4 regions of the Sphingobacterium sp. 18053 genome follow, and region 1 is predicted to be linked to each of the others. Evidence: riboswitches for the same ligand, from Rfam matches in the RefSeq annotation. Region 1 holds a riboswitch; each other region holds the start of a gene.

Region 1 (7,483 bases):
ACATTTCCTTTAATAAAATACTTCAGCCAGTCAATATTCGCTGTAATCCCCAGCATAACTAACATCATGGCAATTACGAAATATTCCATAATCAACGCATAGGTCTTCTTTGCATTGGCATTTTTTGCATAAGAAAAGAAAAATGGTTCGGCCCCCAATCGAAAAGCCTGAACAAAAATGCTCAGAAACATTGCTAATTTTCCAACGGCTCCATAGATCCCCAAATCGCGATCCCCAATATCCTTAGGCAGGTAGATTGGCAACACAATTTTATCTAAATTTTCGTTGATGATATAAGAAATATTGGCAATTAAAATCGGAAAGCTATACGATAGCATCTTTAAGATTAGCTGCTTTTCCGGTTTAAAATAGAAACCCCTCATTTCAGGAAGGAGCAATAGAAAGGTTGCTGCACTTGCCACAATATTAGAAATAAATACATAACCTATCCATTCATTTCTATACCAACCGGAACACCAATTACCCAAAGTACCACCATCTTTTATCAGATAGGGAACTAGCGCAATAAAGAATAGGTTAAGAATAACCATAATACCGATGTTGGCCAATTTAATAGCACCAAATCGAATAGGCCTTCCCTCCGATCTCAATTTCGCAAAAGGAACAATAGCTAAAGCATCCAATGCCAATATGAGGGCGAAATACTTCACATAGCTCTCGTAATCGGCATTGTAAGTTCCCTTATTCAACCAGCTACCAATAGTGCCAGCAAAGACTATGGCCGTAATAAAAAATAATGTTGCCAAAGAGGCAATGACGATAAAACTGTTATTGAAAACCTGCTTTTTATCCTTTTCTTCGACTTTTTGGAGAAACCTAAAAAAAGTTGTTTCCATTCCAAATGCCAAAACGGCATTGATCATGGATGCCCAGGCGTACATATTAGTAAATATTCCGTAGGACGCAGGTGGATATTTGAGGACATACAATGGCGTCATGACGAAATACAGCATACGGGCTATAATCGTACTCAGGCCATAAATCATGGTCTGTCCGGCGAATTTTTTAAGTACTGACAAGGCGAAACGGCTTAAGATTGAACTCTTTTAACTACTTCAAAATTGGAAAAGCCCTTCATTTCGCCTTCCTTTACCTCAACACTTTCAACGATTGCACCCTCGGGTCCTTCTTGGCAGAACTCCAACAGTGAATCTAGTGCAAAATCGTCGCCCTCGCCCTCTATATAGACAGAACCATCTTTTAAATTGACAACAAAGCCTCTAACACCGACTTGATCTGCAACCGCCTTGGTTGTCAATCTAAAAAAGACCCCCTGTACTTTACCTCTTATTGAAATATTCAAATGTTTCATCTGTAACTTATTTTTTCTTCCATCGGTCAGATGGAACTTACCATGACTATAGTTTCGTTATTATAGTCATGGACGGTTCAATAAGAGCAAAAGTACAGAAGTTTTGGGGAATTAAATACTACGCTAAACGTTTTACCTTAACATCTTCATTTAGGCGCATGTGTTCCATACCTTGCAACAACACAATCCCAGGTTTTTTACCCACTTCAAGTGAGCCAAATTCATTCTCAATGTTCAACGCGATAGCACCATTGATTGTAGCCCATTGAATAGTCTGCAAGAAATCCAGATCCTCAAAGTGCGCATGCAATACCTTTAGCTCCTCCAAAATGGACAATGTATCGTTTGAAGCTAAACTGTCCGTTCCGATTACCAAACGCTGTCCGGCATTCATAAAATTCTGAACCTTTGGTAATGTTCCCTCAATATAAAGGTTGGCTTTTGGACAGAGACACCACATCACATCACGATCCATACGCTCTACAAAATCCAAATCTTTAAGAGAGGTATAGGTGTTATGAACCAACAATAATTTATTTGGATAAGGCAAATAAGGAAGATAAGACTGAATCGAATTTCTTGCCTGCGCCTTAATCGCATCAGCATTTTTTCCTATACTTTTATAAAAGTCCAAGAACTCACCCATTTTATAACGGAACAGTTTATTCTCCTCTTCACTTTCTTGATTGTGAATACTGATAATATTTGTTTCCGGAACCATCTTCTTGAATTTCTTAAAAAGGACCTTCGAACAAGAATAGGGAGCGTGCGGAGTAATGGATACATGCCCATTCCTAAACTCTTGGGTCAACGATTTAGCCTCCTTTAACTTAAAGTCAGCTTCTTCAGGTTCAATTCCGAGCACCTCCACAAATGTGTGATATAATATCTGTGAATCTTCCTTCAATTTTGAAGAATTATCAGTGTTGGCGTGATCTCCGACTGCGACAATACCATTTTCGTACATATCTCGATCGGCTTTGGCCATAGCGTCATCTATTTTTTTCATCGATGCCGACCGCGTTGTCATCACCTTACTGAGAAAGCTCGGAAGCCCCGTACCTTTAGGAACAATACCTTTCATATGCGACAATTCAATGTGGCAATGTGCATTGATAAAACCTGGAATTATCACTCCTTCATATCTCTCAACCTTCGTTTTATCTGAAGGTGTAAATGAAGTTGGGTCATAGATACCTTGAATTACCCCCTCCTCATCTACCGAAACAATACCGTCTTTTATTGGCATTGAAGTAATCGGCAGAATATAATTAGCGCTTAAATATTTTAACATTTTATCTCCTCACTATCAATTTAGTAACTAAAATTTTTTGACCTGTATGAATACATACCTCTAGTAGAAAAATTCATGCCAAGGTACCTAAAAAGAACAATAAATACCAAAAACAACAATTTGCACAAATTTTTAACCAAAAAGAAATAATACCGCAAATCCACTCTTTTCCATTTGTCATAAATTACTTCTTTATACTTCATTTCAATTTTAAATTTATATATTCGCAGCATCGAATAGGGGTGCCTTGTTTTGTCAGGAACACAAATAAAGGCTGAGATTATACCCAACAGATTAAATTCTGTACACCTGATCCAGATAATGCTGGCGTAGGGAGAGGTTAGTTAAATAGTGCGGTCATAGTAACCCCTTGCTATGATTTGTTTAACTCAAACAAAATACATTACCATGATCAAATTTTTGATTTGTAGCTCCTTAGCTACTATTTCAAGCCAAATTGCCATTGCGCAACAAAATCTGACAATTAAAGCTGTAGACAATACTAATCAGACCCCCTTACAGTATGTTTCCATATCCATAGATGGACAAGCATCCTTCGCTGGCCAATCGGACAAAAATGGACTGATTAAACTATATCGTATCAATACAGGTAAGCACCAGATCCAGGTATCTTCTCTTGGATATAAAACATGGAGCCAAAATGTGGATGTTAAAGACAATTTGGAGCTTACGGTAGCGTTAGAACCTAGTACAATTCAAATGGAAGAGGTACTTGTTCAATCTACCCGTGCCAAAAGAAATGCTCCTACAACCTTTAAAAACATCTCCAAAGAAGAAATAACGCGTAATAACCTCGGCCAGGATATTCCATTCCTTTTAAATCAGACTCCATCCGTGCAGGTCAATTCCGATGCCGGTGCAGGTATAGGTTATACCGGAATGACAATCAGGGGATCGGATAATCAACGAATCAACGTAACATTAAATGGAATCCCTTTAAATGATGCGGAGAGCATGGGTTCATTTTTTGTAAACCTTCCCGACTTTGCCTCTTCTACCGAGAGCATCCAAGTTCAGCGTGGTATTGGGACTTCGACGAATGGTGCCGGATCATTTGGAGCCTCATTAAATATTCAGTCCAATACGTTAGTCGAAACCCCTTACGCAGAGCTCAACAATTCATTTGGCTCCTACAATACCTGGAAAAATACAGTCAAGGTAGGTACCGGGCTAATTAACGACAAATTTGCCTTCAATGCCAGATTATCTCGAATCAGTAGCGATGGTTATATCGAAAGAGGTAGTTCAGACTTACAATCTTTTTATGTGGACGGAGGTTATTATGGCAAGAAACATATTTTAAAAGGAATTGTATTCTGGGGAAAAGAAAAGACATATCAAGCCTGGAATGGCGTTCCCGAACCATTGATTACTGGCGATCGATCACGCATGGATGACTATGCAGATAATGCACTCGAAATCTCGGGCGCAGAGAAGGATCGTTTCATGAACGCCGGCCGGGATTATAATCTATATACGTATCAAAATCAAACAGATAATTATACGCAGAAACATCATCAACTTCATTATACCAATATCCTGAACGACAAATTGACGCTCAATACAGCCCTACACTATACAAGAGGTTATGGTTACTATGAAGAAATGAGACCCGGAGATAAACTAAGTAAATACGGTTTGCCTAACGTCATCATTGGTAAAGATACCATACAAAAAACAGATCTCGTCCGCAGGAGATGGCTTGATAATTATTTTTATGGCATGACCTATGCCCTAAATTACAGACCGAATGATCAGCTTGAAATTACTTGGGGTGGAGCTTATAATCAATACAAAGGAAAACATTATGGCCAGGTGATTTGGGCACAATATGCATCAACAGGTTTTCTTGACGATAAATATTACTTCGGGAAATCACAAAAAAATGATTTCAGTAATTTCTTAAAGGTCGATTATAAACTAGATAAGTGGATATTAATGGCCGATATTCAATATCGGAATGTAGATTACCACATGTATGGTGATGATGATAAGGTGAAAAATTATAATTATCATCCTAAGTTTAATTTCTTAAACCCTAAAGCTGGTGCAACTTATTTGCTAAATGACCATTCAAATGTATACGCTTCTTATGCCTTTGCACAGAAAGAACCTGTTCGCAAGGATTTTATAGAGAAAAATAGCGCCTTACCCGACCCGACCCCGGAGAAAATGCAGGACATCGAATTTGGCTATCGCTTTACAAATGAAAAATTCAACATCGGATTGAATGGGTATGGCATGTTTTACAAGGATCAGTTGATCCCAACAGGTGAAATCAGTGATACTGGCTCTCCAATTCGACAAAATGTCAAAGATAGCTATAGAATGGGGCTTGAATTCGATGGATCATGGAACATCAACAAGCAGTTCAACTGGAAAGCAACAGCTAGTTTCAGCCAAAATAAAATTAAAGACTTTGAAGAGGTAATCGGTGATACAAGGATATTTTATTCGAAAACAGACATTGCTTTATCTCCGGGAACGATTTTGTCAAGTAATTTTTCTTATAGTCCGATAACATCACTTACATTCTCTCTTCTATCCAAATTTGTAGGAAGACAATATCTAGATAATTCATCTGCGAAAGAGAGAAGCATTTCCTCTTATTTTGTCAACAATCTGTTAGCAAACTATAGCTTTACAGCATTAGGTATCAAAAACATCAGTGCAACTTTACAGGTCAACAACATCTTCAACGAAAAGTACGAAGCCAATGGCTACACCTTTGGTTGGATGGAAGGTGATACCCGAAAATATTATAATTTCTATTTCCCACAAGCACCAACAAATTTCCTATTGGGCTTGAATTTCAAATTTTAGAAACAATTTATTTAAATAAAAAAACGTCTCTTTTTTCCTGAGGAAGCAAGAGACGTTTTTTATTTAATATGGTGGATAAATTGCACATTACATCGTGTTTAACAATCGGAATTTTTACCTTTGGTTTTATACTTTTCATTATGCGCGCAGTTATACAACGAGTGAAAAACGCCTCTTGTACGGTAGATAATCAGATTACAGGCCAGATCCAGAAGGGTTTAATGATTTTATTAGGAGTTGAAGAAGCAGACACAACAGAAGATCTTAAATGGTTAGGACAGAAATTCATCAACTTACGCATCTTCGAGGATGAACAGGGCTTGATGAATAAATCGATACAGGATATAGACGGAAATATCTTACTCATCTCACAATTCACCCTCTTTGCTCAAACAAAAAAAGGAAACAGACCTTCTTTTATCAGAGCAGCAAAACCGGATAAAGCCAAACCAATGTATGAAGAGATGGCTTTATTGTTAAGTCAATTGCTCCAAAAAGAGGTTCAACTTGGCGTATTCGGAGCAGATATGAAAATCGACCTACTGAATGATGGTCCAGTTACCATCGTCATGGATACAAAAGATAAGGACAACTTTTAATTTTTTATTGAAAAAGATGACAATTAAAGAAGCACAAGAGGTTATTGACAAATGGATCAATAGTACCGGAGTACGTTATTTCAACGAACTGACAAACACCGCCATACTCATGGAAGAAGTCGGTGAGGTTGCCCGAATAATGGCTCGGAAATACGGAGAGCAATCTTTCAAAAAATCAGACAAAGAAGTCAATTTAGCAGATGAAATGGCCGATGTATTATTCGTTTTGATGTGTCTTGCCAATCAAACGGGAATTGATCTAACAGAAGCTCTGGAACAAAATCTTCAAAAGAAATCAATTCGGGATGCCGACCGCCATAAAAACAACGAAAAACTTAAATAATTGGAGATAGTATTGTTTGTACAACTCTTTGAGATAATATTAAAGTTTTAAATCGAATACGATGTATAAATTCATAACCTATTCGCTCATAGCGAGCATATGTCTTGCCTCTTGTGCGACAAAACAACAGCTAAATTCTAAGGTCGAGCAGGCCAGTACTTTTAATAAGGCTACCGTAGTCACAGCGCATCCTTTGGCTTCAGAAGTCGGCGTAAAGATTTTAAAACAAGGTGGAAATGCAATAGATGCTGCAGTTGCCGTGCAATTTGCTCTTGCAGTTGTTTATCCCAATGCAGGAAATATTGGCGGCGGCGGCTTTATGCTCTACCGCGATCATCGGGGTAATTTAGATGCCCTAGATTTTCGTGAGAAAGCTCCTCAAAAAGCATCCCGGGATATGTATCTCGATGCCCAAGGTAATGTTATTCCTGAGTTGAGCCTTTATAGTCAATTGGCCTCAGGCATCCCTGGGTCTGTTGCCGGTATGTGGGAAGCACACAGAAAGTATGGCAAGTTGCAATGGAAAGATCTCGTACTCCCAGCAATACAGCTAGCCAGAACAGGTTTTAAAATCAGTCAACGACAAGCTAATGAGTTTGAAAGCCATAAAGATCGTTTTGTCAAGCTGAATCCCTCTGGTGCTGCAATTATCAAAACCAAAGCTTGGAAAACAGGTGACCTATTTATCCAGGAGGAGCTAGCGAAAACGCTGGAAAGAATCGCAATAGAAGGGCGAGACGGCTTCTATAAAGGTAAAACGGCCGACTTAATTGTTGCCGAAATGGGCAAGGGGAAAGGCATTATTAACCATCAAGATCTACTGGATTATCAGGCACTTTGGCGTATCCCAATTTCCACAAATTATAGGGGCCACAAAGTTATTTCCATGCCGCCGCCTTCGAGTGGGGGAACATCTCTTTTGGCCCTGCTCAAATCAGTCGAACAGTTTCCACTTCAACGCTGGGGCTTTCAAACCGATTCAACCATTCGTGTCATGGTCGAAGCTGAACGTTATGTATATGCCAATCGGGCCAAATATTTAGGAGATCCTGATTTTATTAGGGTACCCG
Region 2 (7,483 bases), on a different contig from region 1:
TACCGGCCGCGGCTAAATATTGAACGACAGGACTCCCGAGTCCGCCTGCACCGACGACCAATACCTTGGCATCCATAATCTTCCGTTGTCCGGCAACGCCAATCTCTTCGATAAAAATCTGTCTGCTATAGCGATCAAAAATGTTATCTTTTTTCATGTATTTAACGTACAATACCCGCGTAATTGCTTTCCCAGTCTTTCATCACTGGAGAATAGCCCATTTTTCGGATTTGATTTTTTATTGTTTCCATATCTCTTTCATCACTTACTTCAAATTGTTCCAAAGCTTGGGGATCGACAACATAGCCTCCAGGATTGGTTTTTGAAGCTGCACTCATCGTGGTTACGCCAATGGGTATGATATGATCCCTGAAGGTTTGGTTTTCTCTGGTTGAAATGGAGATTTCCAAATTTTCATTCCACAGGCGATATGCGCAGATCAACTGCAGCAGATCACGATCGGCCAAATGAAAATTTGGCTCAACAGAACCCGCGGCTGGTCGTAAGCGCGGAAATGAAATTGAATAACGTGTCTGCCAATATTGTTTTTGCAAATAGGCAATGTGTGCCGCGGTGAAAAAGCTGTCCACCCGCCAGTCCTCTAGCCCAAGTAATACCCCCAGTCCGATTTTATGGATTCCGGCCCGGCCTATACGGTCAGGCGTATCCAAACGATAGTCAAAATTGGACTTCTTTCCTTTCGGATGATATTGTTTGTAAACTTCTCGATGGTAGGTTTCCTGATAGACCAAAATGGCATATACCCCTGCGGTCTGTAGTAGTCGGTACTCGGATTCTTCCAGTGGCTGTACCTCAATGGATATCTGTGAAAAATGAGGTTTTAAAAGGCGAATAGCGTTTAGGAAATAATTGATCTCGACCGTTTTGTTGGCTTCTCCGCTGACTAGTAAAATGTGGTTGATTCCCATGGATTTAAGTGCCATTGCCTCCAGTAATAGTTCGGTGTTGCTGAGGGTTTTGCGTTTAATTTTATTGTCCATGCTAAAACCGCAATATGTACAGATGTTTTGGCACTCATTGCTCAGGTAAAGAGGGGCATAGAGTTGTACGGTTTTACCGAAGCGACGTTGCGTGATTTGTTGTGTTTTTTGTGCCATTTGTTCCAGATACGGTGCTGCAGCCGGTGAGATGAGCGCGCTAAAGTCAGCGAGCGTTAAATGGTCTTTTTCTAACGCGTGTTGTACATCCTGATTGGTAGCGTCATAAATCTGCGTGTGGACGTCATTCCAGGAGTATTCATCGAGTATCGTTTTGAAATCTGTCATAAGTGAATCATCAATCAAATAAAAATGAAGTTAAGGGACTCGAACCGATTGCTTGTGATCCGATCTTTCCTAAACCGGCTTCATAAGCCTTTCGTCCAGCGATAACAGCCTCTTTGAATGCTTCGGCCATACGTATCGGATTATTTGAGACCGCAATTGCCGTATTGACCAAGACTGCATCCGCTCCGATTTCCATGGCTTTGGCGGCATCGGATGGAGCTCCGATCCCAGCATCTACAACCACAGGGACATTACTCTCCTCAATAATAATTTCGAGAAAGTCCAGTGTGCGAAGCCCTTTATTACTACCAATAGGAGCACCTAAAGGCATAACAACTGCTGTACCTGCATTTTCCAATCTTTTACAAAGTACTGGATCTGCGTGAATATAAGGCATGACAACGAAACCCCGTTTGGCCAGCGATTCAGTTGCACGCAGGGTTTCAATAGGATCGGGCAGTAAATAACGAGGGTCGGGATGAATTTCCAGCTTTACCCAGTTGGTTTCCAATGCCTCCCGTGCAAGTTGGGCTGCGAGCACAGCTTCTTCAGCAGTTCGTGCTCCCGAAGTATTGGGAAGCAAATGGATTGCCGCCAGATCGAGCGCACTGATGAGACTGTCGTCTGCGCTGGTCTGGTCGATTCGTTTGAGGGCAACGGTGACCAATTGGGAGGCCGAAGCCACAATGGCATCGCTCATTTCTGTGAGATTACCGAATTTGCCCGTACCCAGAAATAATCTGGATTCAAATACGCGATCGGCTATATGTAGGTTGCTCATAATAAAATTTTATTGATGGATGAAACAATGTTTGGAGTCTTGGTTACGATTCCGGAGAGTGCTACACCGTAAACTCCAATTTCTAATAGCTGTTGGATATCTTCAAGTTGGCTTATACCGCCAATTGCGAATATTGGAATAGGGGGCAAGCCCGCTAGGCGGACTTGTTGGATGATGTTTTCATATCCTGCAATCCCCAGTAGGGGACTTAGTTTTTGTTTTGTTGTGGTATAGTTGAATGGTCCGAGTCCGACATAGTCACAATCTTCACTTATTCTTTGTTTTACATCCGCAAAGCTATTGGCAGTACCGCCGATTATTTTTCCTGCACCCAATATGTCCCGGGCAGCTGTGACGCTGCAGTCATCCAGTCCCAAGTGCACGCCATCTGCGTCTACAGCCGCTGCAAGCGAAGGATGGTCATTGATGATACAGCTGGCACCAAATTCGGAACAGGTTTGCTTGATCTGTTCTGCAAGCATGTAGCGGCTCTTTTCATCGGCGTCCTTCCATCTGATCTGTATCCATTTGGCCCCCGCATCCAGCGCTTTCAGTATGTTATTTTTTTGTTCAGTTAATGTTTGTCCCTGCGATATATATTGGAGTTTTTCCATAGTTTTTGTTTGCATGCTATAAAATTTTGAACTGGCTCAGGGTGCTTCCATAAAGTACCATATAAGGCAATTCCATCTGCACCTTGCTGCATCGGGATAAGACAGTTATCTTGGTTTATCCCTCCAAGACCGATGAGACCAACAGTAAAGTTGGAGCGTGACGGGAGCTGATCCAACCTTGCATTATGCACTCCATACCCCACTTTAGAGATGCTCGGAAATAATGGACTTAGAAAAGCATAGGCCCAACATTCATCAAGGCTATTGAATTGATCGATATCATGAACAGATGTTGAACAGATTGTTGTAGGCAGCATTTGATTTGTTGATCTATCCTTTCTATTCTTTTCGTTCATATGAATACGTGCGATTCCGAGCTCAGCCGATAGGTGAGGGTGGGAATGTAGGACCAATCTGTCCAAATATGTGGAATCTATAGATTCCACATATTTGGACATTTGTAGGTCTGTAAAATGATACTTGCGCAAGTGCAGGATATCGAGTCCTTCTTTGAACAAAGCGTCTATAATCCCTTTTTCGGAAGGGATCGTTTCTGCTGCTGTCAAAGCGATGATCATGAATAAATCTCTTTTCCTTGCGCGATGAATTCCTGCGATTTTTCCAGCATCCCTTGTGCGGCACTATCTCTGATTTCCTGCGTAATTTTCATCGAGCAAAATTTGGGACCGCACATGGAGCAGAAGTGAGCCACTTTGGCCGCATCTGCCGGCAATGTTTCGTCATGATATTCCCGTGCTGTATCTGGATCCAGGGAAAGGTTGAATTGATCTTCCCATCTAAATTCAAATCTCGCTTTACTCAAGGCATTATCACGGTATTGTGCACCTGGATGTCCTTTGGCCAAATCGGCCGCATGGGCAGCTAGTTTATAGGTGATTACACCGTCTTTAACGTCTTTTTTATTTGGTAAGCCCAGATGTTCTTTGGGCGTCACATAGCAAAGCATCGCACATCCATACCAACCGATCATCGCAGCTCCAATGGCTGATGTGATATGGTCATAACCTGGAGCAATATCAGTTGTTAAGGGACCCAAGGTATAAAATGGAGCTTCGTCACAACAGGCCAATTGCTTGTCCATATTCTCTTTGATCAATTGCATAGGAACATGGCCCGGACCTTCGATCATCACCTGAACATCGTGTTTCCAGGCGACCTTGGTGAGTTCGCCCAGTGTTTCGAGCTCAGCAAATTGAGCCGCATCGTTGGCGTCCGCAATGGCACCTGGACGGAGACCATCGCCAAGTGAAAAAGCAACATCATATCGCTTCATGATCTCACAGATCTCCTCAAAATGAGTATAAAGAAAGTTCTCTTTGTGGTGGAAAAGACACCATTTGGCCATGATAGACCCTCCTCTGGAAACAATTCCCGTTACTCGAGATGCTGTGAGATGGATATAACGAAGCAGTACGCCGGCGTGTATGGTAAAGTACGAAACACCCTGTTCGGCCTGTTCAATCAGGGTATCTTTGAATATTTCCCAGGTAAGGTCCTCGGCCACTCCCTTCACTTTTTCGAGCGCCTGATAGATTGGTACTGTACCGATTGGAACGGGCGAGTTACGGATAATCCATTCGCGGGTTTCGTGAATATTTTTGCCAGTGGATAGGTCCATGATTGTATCGGCTCCCCACCGACAGGCCCATACCGCTTTCTCAACTTCTTCCTCTATACTTGAACTTACAGCGCTATTGCCAATATTGGCATTAATTTTAACAAGAAAGTTGCGCCCGATAATCATGGGTTCACTTTCAGGGTGATTGATATTATTAGGGATGATCGCTCTTCCGGCAGCGATTTCCTCACGGACAAATTCTGGTGTAATAGCTTTATCATGTGTTCTAGCACCAAAGTTTTGCCCTTTATGCTGATGATCCATTCCGGGGGTACTGGCCGTGAGCTGCTCCATACGTTGGTTTTCACGGATAGCAACGTACTCCATTTCTGGGGTAATAATGCCTTGCTTTGCATAATGTAATTGGGTGACATTCCTGCCGGCAGAGGCTACTTTTGGTTTATGACCATAGGCAAATCGGAGTTCATCCAACGTTGGATCAGAAAGGCGTTTTTGTCCATATTCAGAGCTGATGCCAGGCAGCTGTATGACATCCTGACGATCCAATATCCACTGATCGCGAAGGCGAGGGAGGCCTTTCCGGATATCGATATGGACGGTGTCATCCGTATAAGGTCCAGAAGTATCATAGATTGTTACCGGCGGATTAATTTCTACCTCTCCATTCGTTAATTTGGTTGGACTCAAGGAGATTTGACGCATAGCGACTTGAATAGGAAATAGTTTTCCGGATACAAAAATTTTCTTTGCATTTGGAAAGGGGGATTGCGTAATTGTTTCAGCTGTCATTTTTTTCTGTATTGGGTGAATTACTCGGTTGATTTTTTGGGAATGGCTATCCGCCCTGAGATGCGGTAATTAAGATAATCTGATCGTAAGGTTTAAGTGTTGTCGTAGCCCAGTCCTTTTTGGGGATGACTTTGTTGTTGATGGCTACAGCCACACCCTGAGTTTTGCCAGATAATTCCAAAAGCAACAAGCCTTCAAGTGAAGTAAGTGGGGGGTCGAAAAATCGAATCTGATGGTTTATTGTAAGTTCCATTCCTTAATTTTTTTGGTAAAACTTTAGGAATGGCTACACAAAGGCACAGCAATGCACCTTGTAGACAGCTCACTTTTCCCTACGCCAGTATGATCCGGATCAGGTTCTAAGGGTAAAATCTCAGCCTGCACGAGCAGACACCCCTAAAGTTGCGACTAAGATAAGGTTATTTTTATGAAAGTTGCAAGAAATTTATTTTGCAGACTTAGACATATTGTGCAGGAAAGTACAGGTCAGTATGTGGGAAATATTTGATATATTAGTTTTTTGAATCAGCTAAAACAATTTAACAACCACCAAGAATAGTATCTTTTAATGCGTAGGATTTTATTGACAACACTGTTGTGTATCGCTAGCAACACTTATGCCCAACCTAAAAACAACTGCAGCGCCGTGCAGTTGACATGCGAACATTTGGTCAATCCATTGGGTATTGATGCAATTCACCCGAGACTTAGCTGGCGACTTGAGGACCAACGTAAAGGTGCGGTACAACAAGCTTATCAGATCCTTTTAGGGCAAGATTCGCTGGCACTGCTGAAAGAGACAAAAGATAGCTGGGATAGTGGCAAACAGCTCAGTTCTTCCATGTTAGTGCCCTATACCGGCACACAGTTAAAGCCACAGACTAAGTACTTCTGGAGGGTTAAAGTATGGGATAAGGATGGTGTATCAACACGTTCTGAAATAGCATCTTTCGAAACAGGAATGATGGGAATGGACCTTTGGAAAGGAAAATGGATCAGCGACAATAAGGATATTCATGCGCGGGAAACGCCTTATTTTAGAACAGAATTTAAGGCAAATAAGCAGGTAAAATCTGCCCGCGCGTATATTGCCGCAGCAGGATTATATGAACTTTCCATTAATGGCCAGCGCGTTGGCGACCATCGTCTGGATCCAATGTATACTCGATTTGACCGACGCACATTGTATGTCGTGACGGACGTAACCCAGCAGCTTCAAAAAGGAGAGAACGCCATTGGCGTTGTTTTGGGGAATGGCTGGTATAATCATCAACCACTGGCCGTTTGGAACTTTGATAAAGCACCATGGCGGGCCCGGCCAACATTCTGTTTAGAACTGAAAATCGTTTATATCGATGGAACGACGGAAACCATTGTTTCGGATAAGCAGTGGAAGACAGCTTCGGGACCAATCACTTATAATAATATTTACACTGGTGAGCATTACGATGCAAGACTGGAAATACCTAACTGGGATAAACCAAAATACGATGATTCGGCCTGGCAGGCTGTTCAGTATAGAAATGCGCCATCTGCATATATCGTTTCCCAACAGATGGTACCGATTCGGCTCGTGAAGTCCTATAAGCCAAAATCAGTGACAAAGATAGACCAACGTACCTATGTGTTCGATATGGGGCAGAATATGGCCGGGATTACAAAAGTTAAAGTGAAAGGAGCTGCGGGTACTATGCTGCGTATCAAGCATGGTGAGCGGTTGTTGGCGGATGGGCATCTTGATCAGTCCAATATTGATGTTTATTATCGGGGCGATAAGGAAAAGGAGCCCTTTCAAACTGATATATTGACCTTAAGTGGTCGGGATGATGAGTTTATGGCAAAGTTTGGTTACAAAGGGTTTCGTTATGTCGAGGTTAGCAGCAGTGCCGCAATTGCATTGGATAGTTCGGCTGTGACCGCCTATTTTATGCATAGTGATGTGTCTGCTATTGGACAGCTCAAGACATCGTCAGCGTTGGTCAATAAACTATGGACAGCGACCAACAATGCCTACTTGTCCAATTTGATGGGCTATCCTACAGACTGTCCGCAGCGCGAAAAGAACGGTTGGACAGGGGATGGGCACCTTGCGATTGAAACAGCTTTATACAATTTTGACGGGATAACAGTTTATGAAAAATGGATGGCGGATCATCGTGATGAACAACAGGAGAATGGTGTCTTACCCGATATTATTCCAACTGGCGGATGGGGCTACGGTACCGCAAATGGTTTGGATTGGACAAGCACCATTGCCATCATTCCATGGCAGATTTATCAGTTTTATGGAGACCCACGTGCATTAGAAGAATGCTACCTAAATATCAAACGCTATGTCGATTATGTAGACGGAATCAGCCCGTCTGGGTTGACAACGTTTGGGCGTGGAGACTGGGTGCCAGTGAAGTCACAG
Region 3 (7,483 bases), on a different contig from region 1:
ATCCTGAAAATCACGGTAATCATAAATGGTATTGACAGTCACATTGTTATTGAAATCGATACCGATCCCCTGTGCTCCTTTGCCTGATTTGGTTGTGATCATAATAACGCCATTTCCACCTCTATAGCCATATAGCGCAGAGGCAGCCGCACCTTTTAATACTTGAATATTTTCAATATCATCGGCATTAATACTGTTGAGTCCATCTCCCATATCCATGCCTCCGTATTGACCTGCGGAGCCTTGATTCTGGTTATCCAATGGAATACCGTCTACTACATATAGGGGCATATTGTTACCTGTCATGGAGGCATTTCCACGAATGACCACACGGCTACTTCCACCAAGTCCAGTTGCGTTTCCGGCTACACTCACACCTGCCACTTTTCCGCTTAGAGCATTCCCCAAATTCGGATCACGGGCGGTGGTAAATTGATCCCCTTTGACAGAGGTCGTTGAATAGCCTAAAGATTTCTTTTCCCGCATAATACCCAGTGCTGTCACTACAACCTCACCGATTTGGTTACTCGAAGCTGTAAGCTGGATGTTTACAGACTTGCTTTCGCCAACAGTAATCTCCTGATTGTCATAACCAACAAAGCGAGCCAATAGGATCTGTCCTGGCTTAGCTGCAATCGTATAACGCCCTGCTGCATCAGTCTGCGTTACTACAGTCGTTCCTTTAATTAAAACTGTTACACCACTAATTGGATTTCCCGTAGCGGCATCTTTAATTACCCCAGAAATGGATTGTTGAAAATTTAGGAAATTACTATTTCCCTTTAAAGCGCATAAGGCGGCCGCCGCTTGGACCTGTGTATAACTGGTCGCTAGAGCAACAAGCGGAATAATCCACTTTTTAGAAGCCGTCACCAGTTTGATTTTGTCAGAATACCACATAAGTTTAATAATGATAGATTAACTTGATTTATAATTCGTTTAAACCGGCAGTTTTTTTAAAATTGCAACCGGTTGCAATAGATTATTAGGCAAATAAATGTATTATTAATGATACATCAAAATATTAATTGTCAATTTTACGCTTTTAAAACCTTTTAGCTACGATTTTATTCAGCTCGTCGGCACTTGTATACCCTTATGTATCTCCGGATTAGCATGGTTGCTTCCGTCAAATTGCTGTATATCTAAACAGGCTTAAAAAATACAATTCATTGCCTATATAACCCTAAAAAAACCATTTTGTTTAACACGACAAAAAAACTCATAAAATAAAAACAAATCAGCTATTTAAAGTAAAACAGCCAACTCCAAACTTTAAAAAGGACCTTTCAAAAGATTATTTTAATATTAGCTATTATTCATATACCCATTCTACAGAAATAAAACCTAAATAGAAATAAAAGAAATACACGGATTCAATAAGATGAAGAGTAACGCAACCTATATAAGGTATAATTTATTGAATCAATTTAATGTTTAAGCAGGTAGTTTGAATGGAAAAACCATCACATACAGTCAATGGTTAAACTATTCCTTTTGGCGGATACTTTATTCCTTATAACAGCTCTCAAAATAAAAAGAGTCTCTTAGTTTTGCATCGGATTCTTTGTAACAAATCATGATTGGAGATCAAGTACCTCGGTGAGGTGGTCGAATTTCAATATTAAAATATCAACGTATGAATTACCAAAAACGACTAAAATGGGCATTTATTTCAGGCATAGCTGGCGCCATATGCTGGATTGTGGGCGATATATATGTCGCGGGCTTTGATGTAGATCCCAAAAACTATCCTCTTTTTTATAGTACATATTCCGAAAAGGTTGACGTTGGACTTGCGACTTTAATGCTAGAAGGATCAACCAACCGCCTCATGTTTGGGGCATTAATTGCTGCGATGACAGCAACTTTATTTCTACCTGGTGTTTGGTTGGTATATCAATACATTTTGGATAAGAATACATGGTATGCCAGGGGAACCTACTATTTACTGGTTATCAGTGTGATGCTTATGCCTTTGGGGCATGCTGTTTTCTATTTTACGGGAGAGATCTACAAAGCAATCTATAACACCGATCCTGTCGCCCACCCCTATTTGTTAAAAATCGCCGCTGGCTTTCAAAAAACAATGTTTATCACATGGGGGACAGCGATCATCACGATGTTAGTCGCCTATTTAATATTTTCAATTTTTATATTTGCTGGTAAAACTAATCTACCAAAATGGGCAGGATTGATCAGTCCGCTATTTCTTACCATTTACCAGCTTCCTTTGAAATTAATCCTACCTCCATCTGACTTAAGAGGATGGATAGGAGCTGCTGCATTTAATATATCTTATTTGATTTTCTTTCTATTGCTTTTGTTTTGTTTCAAACTACCTTCGGAAAAAGAGACATCACAATAACAGCTGACTAGGATAATAACGGCTTTTGAGTGAACACAAAAGAATTCAATCTCCACCCCATTAGGATTTTTAAGGCGTTCCAAATTAGGATCCCCATAGATAGTAGCACTAGTTTCGGTTACAAATTGAACACCTAAATTGTATCGGCAAAACTCCCGAAATCTTCATTTGTCCTTTAACAAAAAAGACTATCCTAGGATAGTCTTTTTTGTTTATAAGCTCTTTTGCAACAACTTGTGTTGCGAAGCCGTAAAAATGTTCCGGAAGATTATATTGATTTCATGTTCGATGGCGGCCCCTGAAATTCCGGTATGTGGATAGAGTCTTATTGTATTTGTCAAGATAGATTCCACAAAATCTCGACTTTGTATCCCTATCTGTTCATAAATTGCTGCATTATCATTGCCATCATGAAGATTTTCCCAAGAAAGAGCGGCCAAATTCATTATTGCTTCCGTCCGATTAACATAATCTTGCTGAAAGTCATCAAGTACCCTAAACGCTTCTCTACTTTCAGTCTTCTCCCATTTGGATTGATTGCTTTTTAACACAAATAGTTTTTCGATTAAATCCAAAAAGCGCTTATACATTCCCGTAAAGTTGGCCAGTAAAGTCAATTCCGCAAAAGGCATAAAGGGATATTGATACAACAGCTCGCTACGTGTACTTTTTGCCGCATCAATCTCAAAAGACTGCCTACCATCAACAAGTATGTCTTCCAGCGAAAAGGAATGCGAAGCCGTAGCCTCCAATCCAAATGTATCCCAGTCGTAATGCACCAGTACATGGTCACGATCCACAAAAAATGATTTTATTAGTGGTTCACCTTTTTCGTCCAACACGGGTTTTCCTGCCTCCTGAATTGCAGCATTTAAGGTAAAATAGGTTAAATGAGGAGCACCGGTAGCATATCTCCAAAAACCGCGGAGCCGATAATGTTCACCTTCACGTGTAGCTGTACCTGATGCCTGTCCACTGCCGCCAAAACAAACCCGATCCGTTTTGAAAATCTGATCTCCTAAAACCGGATCAATAAAACCGACAAAGAGATTTGCTCCTGAGCATAACGTTACTGTCCAAGCTAATCCCCCATCCCAATAAGCCAGATCAGCCAATAAATTGAGCCCTTCAGGTAGACTTAACCCCAATCCACCCAATGCAGGTGGAACCCAAATCTTAAACCATTTCCGACGAAAAATAAGTTTCAGTTGTCCATCCGACAATGTTTTCTGATGGATTCCCTTAGCTTGATTATCTTTCAGAATAGCAATATCTTCGCTACTGAGTTGCATATCTTTCTTCACTTATTATTCTCCTCCAATTAAAATATCCACTAAATGCCATAACAAATAAAAACAAAGTCAAGCCCGAATAAAGAAATAACCCTTTATGGATCAGTAAAGGAATTGCTATCAGATTACTGATATTCAACAATATCCAATTTTCTATCTTCCGTTTTGCCAATAACCACATCCCTGCCCAAGCTGTACAGGAAACTGCAGAGTCCCAAAGTGGTACATCAGAATCCGTTAAATGTACCAATCCGAAATAAAACAACAGAAAACCGAGAGCGCAGATTCCCCCTACTATCCACCATTCTTTCGGCTCACAATGCGTTATGGGAGCTGCAACATCACTACTATATTTCCAATAGATCCAGCCATAGATGCTCATGATCAAATAATAAAGATGTAGTAATATTTCTGCATATAGTTTCGCATGGAATAATACGTAAACAGAAATTAAGATACCAATAATCCCAAAAATGTAATTGATCGATTTATTTTGCCGGGAAAACCAAACCTGTAAAACACCAAAGGATACCCCTAGCCACTCCGCGATGGTGGCCTGTTGGATCTGTTTTATAAAAGCTTCGAAAATTGTTTCAGAAGTCATCGCCTTGTTTATTATTTCGTGTAATTCATAATAAACCTATGGGAGAAAAACGGACGTTTTTATTGAAATTAAATCCCTACGCCAGCATTACCTGGATCAGGTATATAAAAGCGATTGTACAAGGAGGTACAATCGCTTTTATTGGGTATAATCTCAGCCGAGAATGACCATGGTCATTCCAAGCACCCCATAAGTATATTTTCTGTCGAATTGATTATTCTATATCAATCAATTTCAACGCTTTGTGCGTACGCGTACGCGTTTCTTTACATAGTTGCGCATCATCGTTCAATGATTTCCCGTGTGAAGGAATCATTTCACGTAGTTTTTTACGGTATTCATCTGATTTCGCACGTTCAGGGAAACATCTCTTCAACAGGCTGATCATGATAGCAACTGAGGTCGAAGCTCCAGGAGAAGCTCCTAATAGCGCTGCAATAGAACCATCTGCACTAGAAACGACCTCTGTACCAAATTCTAAAATTCCACCTTTCTTTTCATCTTTCTTGATGACCTGAACACGTTGTCCTGCTTTCTCGATAACCCAATCCTCCAATTTAGCTGTAGGCATAAATTGTTTTAAAGACTCTAGTTTATCTTTTGGTGACTTCATGACTTCAGTAATAAGATACTTCGTCAAAGGTAAGTTGTCAAGTCCGGCTGATAACATCGGACGGATATTGGACAGTTTGATAGAAGCGGGTAAATCGAAGTAAGAACCTTGTTTTAAGAATTTAGTTGAAAAACCTGCATAAGGTCCAAACAATAACGCTTGTTTGCCATCAATATAACGTGTATCTAAGTGCGGTACAGACATTGGAGGAGCTCCAACAGAAGCTTTTCCATATACCTTCGCATGATGTGTATTAATGATTTCTTCATTTACACAACGTAGCCATTGGCCCCCTACAGGAAATCCGCCATAGCCTTTCGCTTCCGGTATTCCAGATTTTTCCAACAATAACAACGAGTGGCCACCGGCCCCAATAAATACAAACTTTGCTTTGATTTCTCTCTTTGTTCCTGTCTTTAAATCTTTGACCTCCACTTCCCAACGGCCATCTTCTTCACGTTCGATGTCGATTACTTCATGGTTTAAGGAGATCGAAATATTTTCTTTATTTTCAAGATTAGCGATCAAATCACGTGTCAACGACCCAAAATTAACATCAGTACCCAGATCCATTTTTGTCGCAGCGATTTTTTCGTCGGCCTCGCGTCCTTCCATCATCAATGGAATCCACGATTTCAACAATGCCGTATCTTCGGTATACTCCATCCCTTTAAACAAGTTTTGGGTCGTCAATGTTTCCCATCTTGTCTTTAGGAATTTAGCATCTTTTTCACCAAAAACCGCACTCATGTGTGGAATACTACGGATAAAATTTTCAGGTTGGGCAATAATGCCTTTATCAACGAGGTAGGACCAAAATTGCTTAGACACTTCAAATTGCTCAGCAATTTTAACTGCTTTATCAATCTTTACAGAACCATCTTTCTGTTCGGGGGTATAATTTAACTCGCATAAGGCAGAGTGACCCGTGCCAGCATTATTCCAAGCGTCAGAACTTTCAGCAGCCACAACATCCAAACGCTCAAGAATTTCAATATTAACGTCTGGGCTTAATTCATTGATTAGAGTACCCAAAGTAGCACTCATAATACCGGCGCCGATCAGAACAACGTCAACTTCTTTATTTGATTTTTTGCTCATGTTTTTGTGATTGATGCAAATTTAATATAGTTTTTGGTAAACGTCCAAGTCTTTTGTCAAAAAACTGTACTTTTTAGAACCACTTATTCAAAAATACCATTGATTTATTAAAATAATCCTAAGTGAGCGATCGCTTACCGTAAAATTTTAAAATTGTTTCCTGAAAACACTCCCCCACTCCAAGATAAACACAAGGTCAGCACACAATGTTTTTCTATTTTAAACCGTTATTTATCGAAAGATTTTGTGTTATAATATAGTTTTAACATTTTTGCAGAACATCGAAAGGCAATAGTGTACACAATAGCTAAAAAACAAGATCATTTATTCGCTAATACGACGGCATCGAAAAAACACAAGCACTGTGGTATAACCAAGATAAACCAAATGGAAACGAGTTCATGTTTCGTATTGAATTCCAATAACAGACGGGCTGTGAGAGAAAGACAGCGCGTGGAAAATGGACATAAATGCCCAAGTGTGAATAATTGAAGAACAAATAACTTATACAGATGAAAATACTTGAAGGAAAAATTGCTTTAGTAACAGGAGCATCAAAAGGAATCGGAAGGAAAATTGCGGAAGTGTTTGCACAACATGGTGCCAACGTCGCTTTTACATATCTTTCTTCTGTCGAAAAAGGACAGGCGCTGGAACAGGAGCTTCAAGCTTTCGGCACCAAAGTGATTGGTTATCGCTCTGACGCTTCAAAATTCGAAGAAGCAGAACAATTAATCAATGCGATCGTTGCCGATTTTGGAGGATTAGATATCGTTGTAAATAATGCCGGTATCACAAAAGACGGCTTGTTAATGCGTATGACCGAAGAGAATTGGGATGATGTATTAAATGTCAACTTAAAATCTGTCTTTAACGTTACAAAAGCTGCTTCGAAAATTATGATGAAAAACCGTAAAGGTTCATTTATCAATATGTCTTCAGTTGTTGGAGTTCAAGGAAATGCTGGTCAGGCAAATTATGCCGCATCGAAAGCTGGTATTATTGGGTTCACAAAATCTATCGCTAAAGAATTAGGTTCTCGTAATATCCGTGCAAACGTAGTTGCTCCAGGTTTTATACGTACCGAAATGACTGATGTACTGGATCCTAAAGTTGTGGCTGGATGGGAAGCCGGAATTCCATTGAAACGTGCTGGCGAACCAGAAGACGTTGCCAATGCATGTCTTTATTTAGCATCTGATTTATCAGCATACGTAACCGGACAGGTTCTTCCTGTTGATGGTGGTATGTTATAAAATAAACAGGCTTAGGTTAAGTTTTCTTAACTTGACCTAAGCCTGTTCCCTAGTTATATTTCAGGGCCTATCCTGATCTATTTCTACGAAACACCTATACACGCCACAATTAACGGTGTTCTTTTCCAAATTTTAGTTAATTTTGTCTATCAAATTTTTAAATGCTATGACGAACTGGAAGGATTTTTTTGACATTAAAACAGAGGATGATTTTAATCAGCATTGTTTAGATACCTACCAATTCCAAAG
Region 4 (7,483 bases), on a different contig from region 1:
GGCTGACCGTTCAACAAAAATGCTGTATTAGACTGATCAAAACCACGGGTTGTCATAGAAGACTCACCAAAACCTTTTGCCTGACCAGTGATATAAACCGAAGGGGTATTAGCTAATGCTGAAGTAATATCCTGTGCTCCTACCCTTTCTTCCAAATCCTGCTTACGGATCGTCGAAACGGCAATCGGTGTCTTTCTTCCTGCCGCAATATCGATAACCCCATGACCGACAACAACAACCTCATCCAAATTTGTTGAAGATCCAGCCGTAAAAATTGGATTGATATTCAACGATTCCCCCGATTTCAGCATGATGTTTTCGAAAACAACAGGCGTTTCGCCAATGTAAGTTACCTCTACTTTGTAGGGGCCTCCTTCTTGAAGATTTGAAATTTGAAATTTTCCTTGGGCATCGGCTGAGCCACTTACTACTTGTCCACTTGGGATGTGGGTAATTTTAATGGTTGCTCCTTTAACCGTTTGTCCAGTAGCTTCTTTGACAACTCCTGAAACCGAACCAGTATTTGCTGTTTGACCTTGAACGGCACTATAACTAGCAAAAACAAGGGCAAAAAAAAGTAAAGACTTTTTCATGTTAGATGTGATTGTTTTGTTTTTGTGCCGCAAAATTAGGAATTGATTGTCTTTTTAACTAATTTTAACAATACCAATATGATGCAGTATCTCTATATAGAAAGAATAAATTTTAATCTTCCACAGAAAAACAGCAAATTTCAGCAAAAAGAGGCAATAAAAATACAGCATACATAAAATAAATACAACACATCCATCCTATTCATGAAAAAACATCAAAAATAATCAGAATAATATTTTGTCTGTTTTGAATAAATCAAAATTTATCAATTTTACGATTTTTATGAATTGCATACAAGATTTTATAGCTTATCCTCATGAGGTGCTAAAAATTATTTCTTTCAATCCGTCGTTTCCACCTACCTCCTTTTCTTCCCACAACAGCTGAAATAAGCCTATAAATAATTAACTTTAACTAATTTAAAAAATATGTTATCCATAGAACAAGCTTATACAGGCATTCTTGAACCGGAATTAATCGCTGAAATAGCGGAAAACGCGCATATAAAAACGTTCCGTGAAGGCGATCTCATCATTGATACCAATCAATATATCAAGGCGATGCCTCTCCTCTTGGATGGGGCAATAAAAATTGTCCGGGAGGATGAAGATAAAGGCGAATTATTGCTCTACTATCTGGAAAAAGGTCAAACCTGTACAATGTCAATAGCCTGTTGTCTCGGGAATAAAAAAAGTGAAATTCGTGCGCTCGCAGAAAAAACAACGACTGTAGCCATGATTCCAAATGAGCTTGTCAACCTTTGGATGGGAAAATACCCTTCCTGGCGAAATTTCATCATATCAAGCTATTCAAGCCGTATGGACGAAATGTTACAAGCTGTTGATAGTCTAGCTTTTTCCAATATGGAAGAACGCATCATCAACTATTTGAAAGCCAAAGTGAAGCTGAATGACGACCGAATACTCACCCTTACGCATCAGGATATCGCTTCCGATTTAAATACATCCCGAGTCGTTGTCTCCCGAATTTTAAAAAAACTGGAACAGGAAGATAAAATAGTGCTGCTTCGCAACGAGATTAGGGTATTGGTAGAATGAGTAAAACATTTGTATCTTTAGCTATACGTAAATTTTGATAGCTATTAATGTAATTTTTAGATGAAGATAGAAAAAATAGGATTTATAGGATTAGGAAACATGGGGTACCCCATGGCTAAAAATCTAGAAAAAGCAGGATTCCCCCTTTCTGTTTACAATAGAAACAAGGCTAAAGCAGTAGGCTTTGAAGAGCAATCAATTATCAGAGAAGATATAGGTGAATTAGTCGATCATAGCGACACTATATTCTCCATGCTCACCAATGATGAAGCAGTCAGCGAAGTATATGAAAAAATCCTCCAAAGGGAGATCAAGGGCAAATTATTTGTCGATATGAGTACAATATCTCGTGAACGCTGTATTTCAATAGCCACTAAGCTAAAAGAAAAAGGCGCTGCTTTTATAGATGCTCCTGTTGCCGGCAGTACCAAACCAGCGACTGAGGGTACACTTATTATTATGGTGGGTGGTGATCCCGAAGATCTTCATCGCGCCCAACCATACCTCGAGCAGATGGGAAAATCGATCAAACATCTCGGCGAAAATGGCCAGGGAATTGCCGCTAAACTTGCGATCAACTATTTCCTTTCCACCATCTATCAAGGTCTCGCGGAGACGATCTTATTTTCAGATAAACTGGGAATTCAACGAAGCGATATGCTCGAAATCATCAACGATAGTGCCAGCGGCAGTGGGGCAACAAAAGTGAAAACACCATTATTGGTGGAAGAAAACTACAGTCCTGCATTCGCGCTAGACCTTATGCTGAAAGATATTCGACTGGCTCAACAAGCCGGTGCTGACTATCCCCTCCTCAAGACCTTACTCGAAACCTACGGGAAAGCACACGATCAAGGTCTCGGACAGCTCGATGTTATTGGTATCATTGAATCCATCAAGTCGTAGCTTCAGGTTGGCGACAGTGAAAAAAATGTACATTGAAAATTATATTTAGTTGAGATGGACTCCAAATTAGGTTCATTTCTGAACACACAAAATAATGAGTGGAACAAATTCTTTACAGATGAAAACAGTTATGACACTATTGATGCTTACTATGGTCACCATGACTACGCAGGCCCAACAATTAAAACAGGTTTCTTACCAGGATGGTGAACAAAAACTCAACGGCATGGTAACCGCCAATAGGGCAAAAAAAGGCCCTGCTGTCTTAATTCTTCCGGCATGGAAGGGAATTGACAACGAAGCGAAACAAGCTGCATTGCTTCTTGAAAAAGAAGGTTACATCGCTTTCATTGCCGACATCTACGGTGAAGGAAATATTCCCTCGGACAACACCGCAGCTTCGAAAATTGCCGGCCACTACAAGACAGACTATAAAGCTTATCAGCATCGCATAATGCTCGCATTGGAACAACTGAAAAAAGAGGGCGCTGATCCGACGAAAATTGCTATCATCGGCTATTGTTTTGGAGGTTCAGGAGCATTAGAAGCGGCGAGAGCCGGCTTCCCCGTCAATGCAGTGATCAGTATCCATGGAGGCCTATCCAAAGCTGCCGACAGACCCAATGGTTCAATCAAAACAAAAGTACTCATTGAGCACCCAGCAGCCGATAAAAGTGTATCAAAAGAAGATTACGATGGGTTGGTCAAGGAATTAAATGAAGGAAAAGCAGACTGGCAAATAATCACTTACGCAAATTCTGGACACACATTTACGAATCCCGAGTCACCCGAATATAACCCCGTAATGGCTAAACGTGCCTGGGAGCACACCTTATTATTTTTGAAAGAAGTATTAAATTAAATAGCAAAGTCAACAACAGCAATATCGACCCAAATGAATTATAACGTGAAACTGCACATTTATCCGATTATCGTTCAGTTGTTAATATTGCTGTTGTATAGTCCCATCGCCATATCACAAACAGTAAAATCGCTAACCATAGCTAGTCCTTCGCAAGCAATATTGTTTGTCACCAATGAGTCCGATAAATCGACCGATTTTATCATGCGTCTACACGAAAAAAATGCTGCTGAGATTTTCAAACAGGTACCTTTTAGCACAACAAAGTTATTGGTCACAAAAACTGATGCAAAAAAACTTACATTCATCGTTAAAAATCACCAGTGGACCATCGACGTATTGTCATTGAAGCAACGTCATGCCATGATCTTGTTTGATGGATTAGCAAAACCCAAGATCATATACGATAGTAATACCTATCTGGCAGCAGCCAAACCGATATTAAACACCAGCACACCAATTGCGTCAAAGAAAGCTTCGGCACAATATAATGCCTCACATTTCTTTGACTCAATCGCACAAGTTCAATTTATTCCATCCGGGCAATATGCAGCGGCTGTTATCGCAAATCCCGCTCTTCCTCTTTATTACAGTCAGCGTAAGAATATATGTGACGGCACTTATGTAATGCAGCAGTTTTCGGACGAAAATGAGGTGCAATCCGGTGCAATTATGACGACTGTATATGAAGAAGGCAAAGAGATCACATCGAACAATCTTTCCGGGGGAAATAATTATTACAACAAAAGATGCTATAATCAATTCGGACTTATCGACTCCATACAGTACCTTCAAAATAGTAAGTGGAGCAGCAGTACAATTTACCGGTATCTCCCAAATGCCATTGTTTCCTACGATCCTACATTTGAATCGGCGATGATTTATCACTTGAACAATAAACTCCAGGTTATAAAAAATGAATCCATTCATTTTGTATATCAACGGAGAGACTGGACCATTTACAGTTATGATCAACAGAATCGAATTACTGAAGAGATTTCGGGCAGAAATGATCAAAGAGAAAGTCGCGTCCGCTATCAGTATGATAGTCCGGAAACAAGTGACTACTCACTACGCCAAACCTTCGATCAAAGCGATCGACTGACAGCCGAAATCAAGCGATCGTACCGAGCCAACGAAACGATTGATGAGTTTTATTATGAGGGTGTATTACAACAAAAATCTATTGTAAAAGATCTCGGAAACTGTACCTACGAAAGCTTGATATATAACAAGGAGGGAAAGTTAACAGCAAAATACATACAGGCAAAGAAAACCAACTAAACGAACAGAAAAACTGCACTAAGCTCAGACAATAAGATTCTTGATTTTGATAAAAAATATTCGACGAAACACGGTAAAAAACACATTTCTGCACTAATTTTGATAGCGATACATAAACGTCAAATTGAGAAAAAGAAAACTGATCAGTCAACACCATCCCATACTCTATTTTATTGCAGTATGGGCGAGAAGAGTGCAGCGCAAAGCCGTTTGGCTATTTGATAATAAGAAATACAGCACAGCTAAATCAGCTGAAAAACTTCCCTTTCGTATTAAAAAGCATCAGTCTGTCTTATTAAAAAAATTGGGCGAAAATAATATGCAACTGCAGATTAACAAAGTTACCAACCTGAAAATTGCAGCAGCACAGATTAATAGCATTCTGATCAGACCGAAGGAAACCTTTTCATTTTGTAAACTCGTTGGACTACCCACTGTAAAAAAAGGATATCTGCCCGGCATGGAGTTATCCTTTGGTGAAGCAAGAGCGGGTATTGGCGGTGGAATCTGTCAAATATCCAACCTCATCCATTGGCTTGTTATCCATAGTCCACTCACCGTCAATGAACGTTATCACCACTCTTTTGACCCTTTTCCTGACGATGGCCGTGTTTTGCCATTCGGTAGTGGAGCTACCGTCTTTTATAACTATCGTGATTATCAATTCACCAACAACACGCCTTACACCTTTCAAATAAATCTCTGGTTCACAGACAAATGTTTAGAAGGTGAATTGAGGATCGATCAAGAACTGGATTTTGCGTATCATGTCTTTGAAAAAGAACATCAATTTCTTAAAATAGACAATCAGTTCTTTCGTAAAAATGAGATTTGGCGCGAGAAGTTTTTAAAGTTTCAGGGTGGAAAAGTTTTAGAGACAGAGCTCTTGACCAAAAATTTTGCCCGCGTCACCTATGTTCCTACTGCGTATATTGAAATTAGTGCCGATCAAAATACGGCCGATTAATTCAACAAGCTAAGTGATCGAAAAATGACTGATATGAAAAGTCCTCTTTTTTGTTTAAGTTTGGTCTGGCTTTGGGGGTATTCTGTATAGAATTGAGATAGTCCCTTTGAACCTGATTCGGTTTATACCGGCGTAGGGAAAAGCAAAAATCCACTGTACAGCATACTCCTTTACTGCACAGGCTATCGCTCTTCTTCCCTCCAAGGCCACAAAGTACATCTTAGCATATGTAAAAAGAATGGAAGATTCAATTATCAATTTATTAGAGCAGCTGAGGGTTGAAAAACCCCTTGTACACAACATCACAAACCTAGTCGTGATGAACAATACTGCCAACGCACTTTTAGCCTTAGGAGCGTCCCCTGTGATGGTACACAGTCCATTAGAAGTACGCGAGGTTGTCGATATTGCACAAGCTCTTGTCATTAATATCGGCACCTTGAGTGAAGAAACAGCCGAAGCTATGCTGGTTGCTACCGAACATGCCAATACCATTGGACGGCCATGGGTACTTGATCCTGTTGGTGCTGGAATATCAGCATTCCGCAATGATTTATTATCCAATCTACTGGATCTTAAACCAACAGTTATTCGTGGAAATGCATCAGAAATCATGACGCTGTACAACTTCAACCAACCGAACACAAAAGGAGTCGACAGCACGACAGCAAGTAAAGATGCCCTCCGATTTGGCCAATTATTACAAGAACAAACCGGCTCCATTATCTGTATTTCTGGAGAAGTAGACTATATCCTTTCACAGCAATACCGGGTTGAAGTTTTTAATGGCAACCCTCTAATGACACAGGTAACAGGACTTGGCTGTAGCGCTACTGCACTTATTGGCGCATTTTTAGGTGTTACAGACCAATATTTTGAAGCAGCTGTTGCCGGTGTGTCCATTTTGAGCTTGGCGGGAGAACTCGCTGCCCAAACAGCAGCTGGCCCGGGTACCCTGCAATTGAATCTCTATGATGAACTCTATCAGCTCAATGCAGAACGTCTAAAATCAAAGCTCAAGATCAAACGCTATGCGCATTAATCCGCTTTTCCCCTACCCTCTATATTTGGTGATTTCTGAGCGAGACTGTTATCCTCAAAATTGGCTCAGTGTCGCCGAAGAGGCCATTATTGGTGGAGTCGATCTTATACAACTGCGCGAAAAAGCTGACGATCCGGCTACATTTTTGGATAAAGCCTTGCGCTTGAAAAAACTGACCGATCATTATGGTATTCCGCTCGTGATCAATGATGTTGTAGCAATCGCTGCCCAAATCGAGGCATGGGGAGTACATGTGGGTCAAAATGATTTCCAGCCGCTCGCTATTCGTGAAAAATATGGCGATAAATTAACTATTGGCTGGTCAATAGAAGACATGCAACAACTGGAAAGTCAACAAATGTACGCCGTTGACCACCTTGGTGTAAGTCCCATTTTTTCAACGAAAACAAAGGTGGATACGGTTACTGAATGGGGAATTGCGGGTTTAAAACAACTTCGGAGTAGGACGGAAAAACCATTGATCGCAATCGGAAGGATGAACTTACAAACTGTAGAAGAGACCTGGAATGCAGGTGCAGACTCCATTGCAGTCGTTTCGGCCATATGCCAAAGTCAAGATCCCAGAGCTGCCAGTGCACAACTAAAAGAACTATTAAAATGACAAAAGATAAAAAATACCGCGTCCCCACTGTACTCAGCATTGCAGGTTTCGACGGTAGTGGTGGTGCAGGTATACAAGCAGACACCAAAACGATATCTGCATTAGGATGTTATGCCATGAATGTCTTAACTGCCCTACCCGTACAGAA

Evidence for each region. A riboswitch is a leader RNA that binds a small molecule or an ion and turns the genes downstream of it on or off. The one in region 1 is predicted to bind thiamine pyrophosphate.
Region 2: it holds a riboswitch for thiamine pyrophosphate, as region 1 does, so the genes downstream of both, thiS (sulfur carrier protein ThiS) here and GVK91_RS22810 (TonB-dependent receptor) in region 1, are expected to answer to the same signal.
Region 3: it holds a riboswitch for thiamine pyrophosphate, as region 1 does, so the genes downstream of both, pnuC (nicotinamide riboside transporter PnuC) here and GVK91_RS22810 (TonB-dependent receptor) in region 1, are expected to answer to the same signal.
Region 4: it holds a riboswitch for thiamine pyrophosphate, as region 1 does, so the genes downstream of both, thiM (hydroxyethylthiazole kinase) here and GVK91_RS22810 (TonB-dependent receptor) in region 1, are expected to answer to the same signal.

Annotation. Positions count from the first base shown of each region.
Region 1 covers NZ_CACSJW010000010.1:183,224-190,706, forward strand. Annotated here, with positions in the region: gene GVK91_RS22795 (lipopolysaccharide biosynthesis protein) at 1-1,007, opposite strand, end outside; gene GVK91_RS22800 (acylphosphatase) at 1,052-1,333, opposite strand; gene GVK91_RS22805 (amidohydrolase family protein) at 1,452-2,627, opposite strand; TPP riboswitch at 2,856-2,981, shown strand; gene GVK91_RS22810 (TonB-dependent receptor) at 3,036-5,471, shown strand; gene dtd (D-aminoacyl-tRNA deacylase) at 5,612-6,070, shown strand; gene GVK91_RS22820 (nucleotide pyrophosphohydrolase) at 6,087-6,413, shown strand; gene ggt (gamma-glutamyltransferase) at 6,475-7,483, shown strand, end outside.
Region 2 covers NZ_CACSJW010000008.1:21,878-29,360, reverse strand. Annotated here, with positions in the region: gene GVK91_RS18715 (HesA/MoeB/ThiF family protein) at 1-157, opposite strand, end outside; gene thiH (2-iminoacetate synthase ThiH) at 162-1,286, opposite strand; gene GVK91_RS18705 (thiazole synthase) at 1,297-2,067, opposite strand; gene GVK91_RS18700 (thiamine phosphate synthase) at 2,064-2,696, opposite strand; gene GVK91_RS18695 (thiamine phosphate synthase) at 2,642-3,259, opposite strand; gene thiC (phosphomethylpyrimidine synthase ThiC) at 3,256-5,070, opposite strand; gene thiS (sulfur carrier protein ThiS) at 5,117-5,323, opposite strand; TPP riboswitch at 5,383-5,478, opposite strand; gene GVK91_RS18680 (alpha-L-rhamnosidase) at 5,639-7,483, shown strand, end outside.
Region 3 covers NZ_CACSJW010000004.1:316,988-324,470, forward strand. Annotated here, with positions in the region: gene GVK91_RS11195 (SusC/RagA family TonB-linked outer membrane protein) at 1-900, opposite strand, end outside; gene GVK91_RS11200 (DUF6796 family protein) at 1,640-2,368, shown strand; gene GVK91_RS11205 (acyl-CoA dehydrogenase) at 2,581-3,660, opposite strand; gene pnuC (nicotinamide riboside transporter PnuC) at 3,647-4,264, opposite strand; TPP riboswitch at 4,320-4,464, opposite strand; gene GVK91_RS11215 (malate:quinone oxidoreductase) at 4,479-5,978, opposite strand; gene fabG (3-oxoacyl-[acyl-carrier-protein] reductase) at 6,491-7,234, shown strand; gene GVK91_RS11225 (acyl transferase) at 7,401-7,483, shown strand, end outside.
Region 4 covers NZ_CACSJW010000003.1:47,456-54,938, forward strand. Annotated here, with positions in the region: gene GVK91_RS07305 (TonB-dependent receptor) at 1-593, opposite strand, end outside; gene GVK91_RS07310 (Crp/Fnr family transcriptional regulator) at 1,023-1,652, shown strand; gene GVK91_RS07315 (NAD(P)-dependent oxidoreductase) at 1,713-2,558, shown strand; gene GVK91_RS07320 (dienelactone hydrolase family protein) at 2,677-3,420, shown strand; gene GVK91_RS07325 (hypothetical protein) at 3,466-4,704, shown strand; gene GVK91_RS07330 (VanW family protein) at 4,829-5,671, shown strand; TPP riboswitch at 5,735-5,827, shown strand; gene thiM (hydroxyethylthiazole kinase) at 5,910-6,713, shown strand; gene thiE (thiamine phosphate synthase) at 6,703-7,335, shown strand; gene thiD (bifunctional hydroxymethylpyrimidine kinase/phosphomethylpyrimidine kinase) at 7,332-7,483, shown strand, end outside.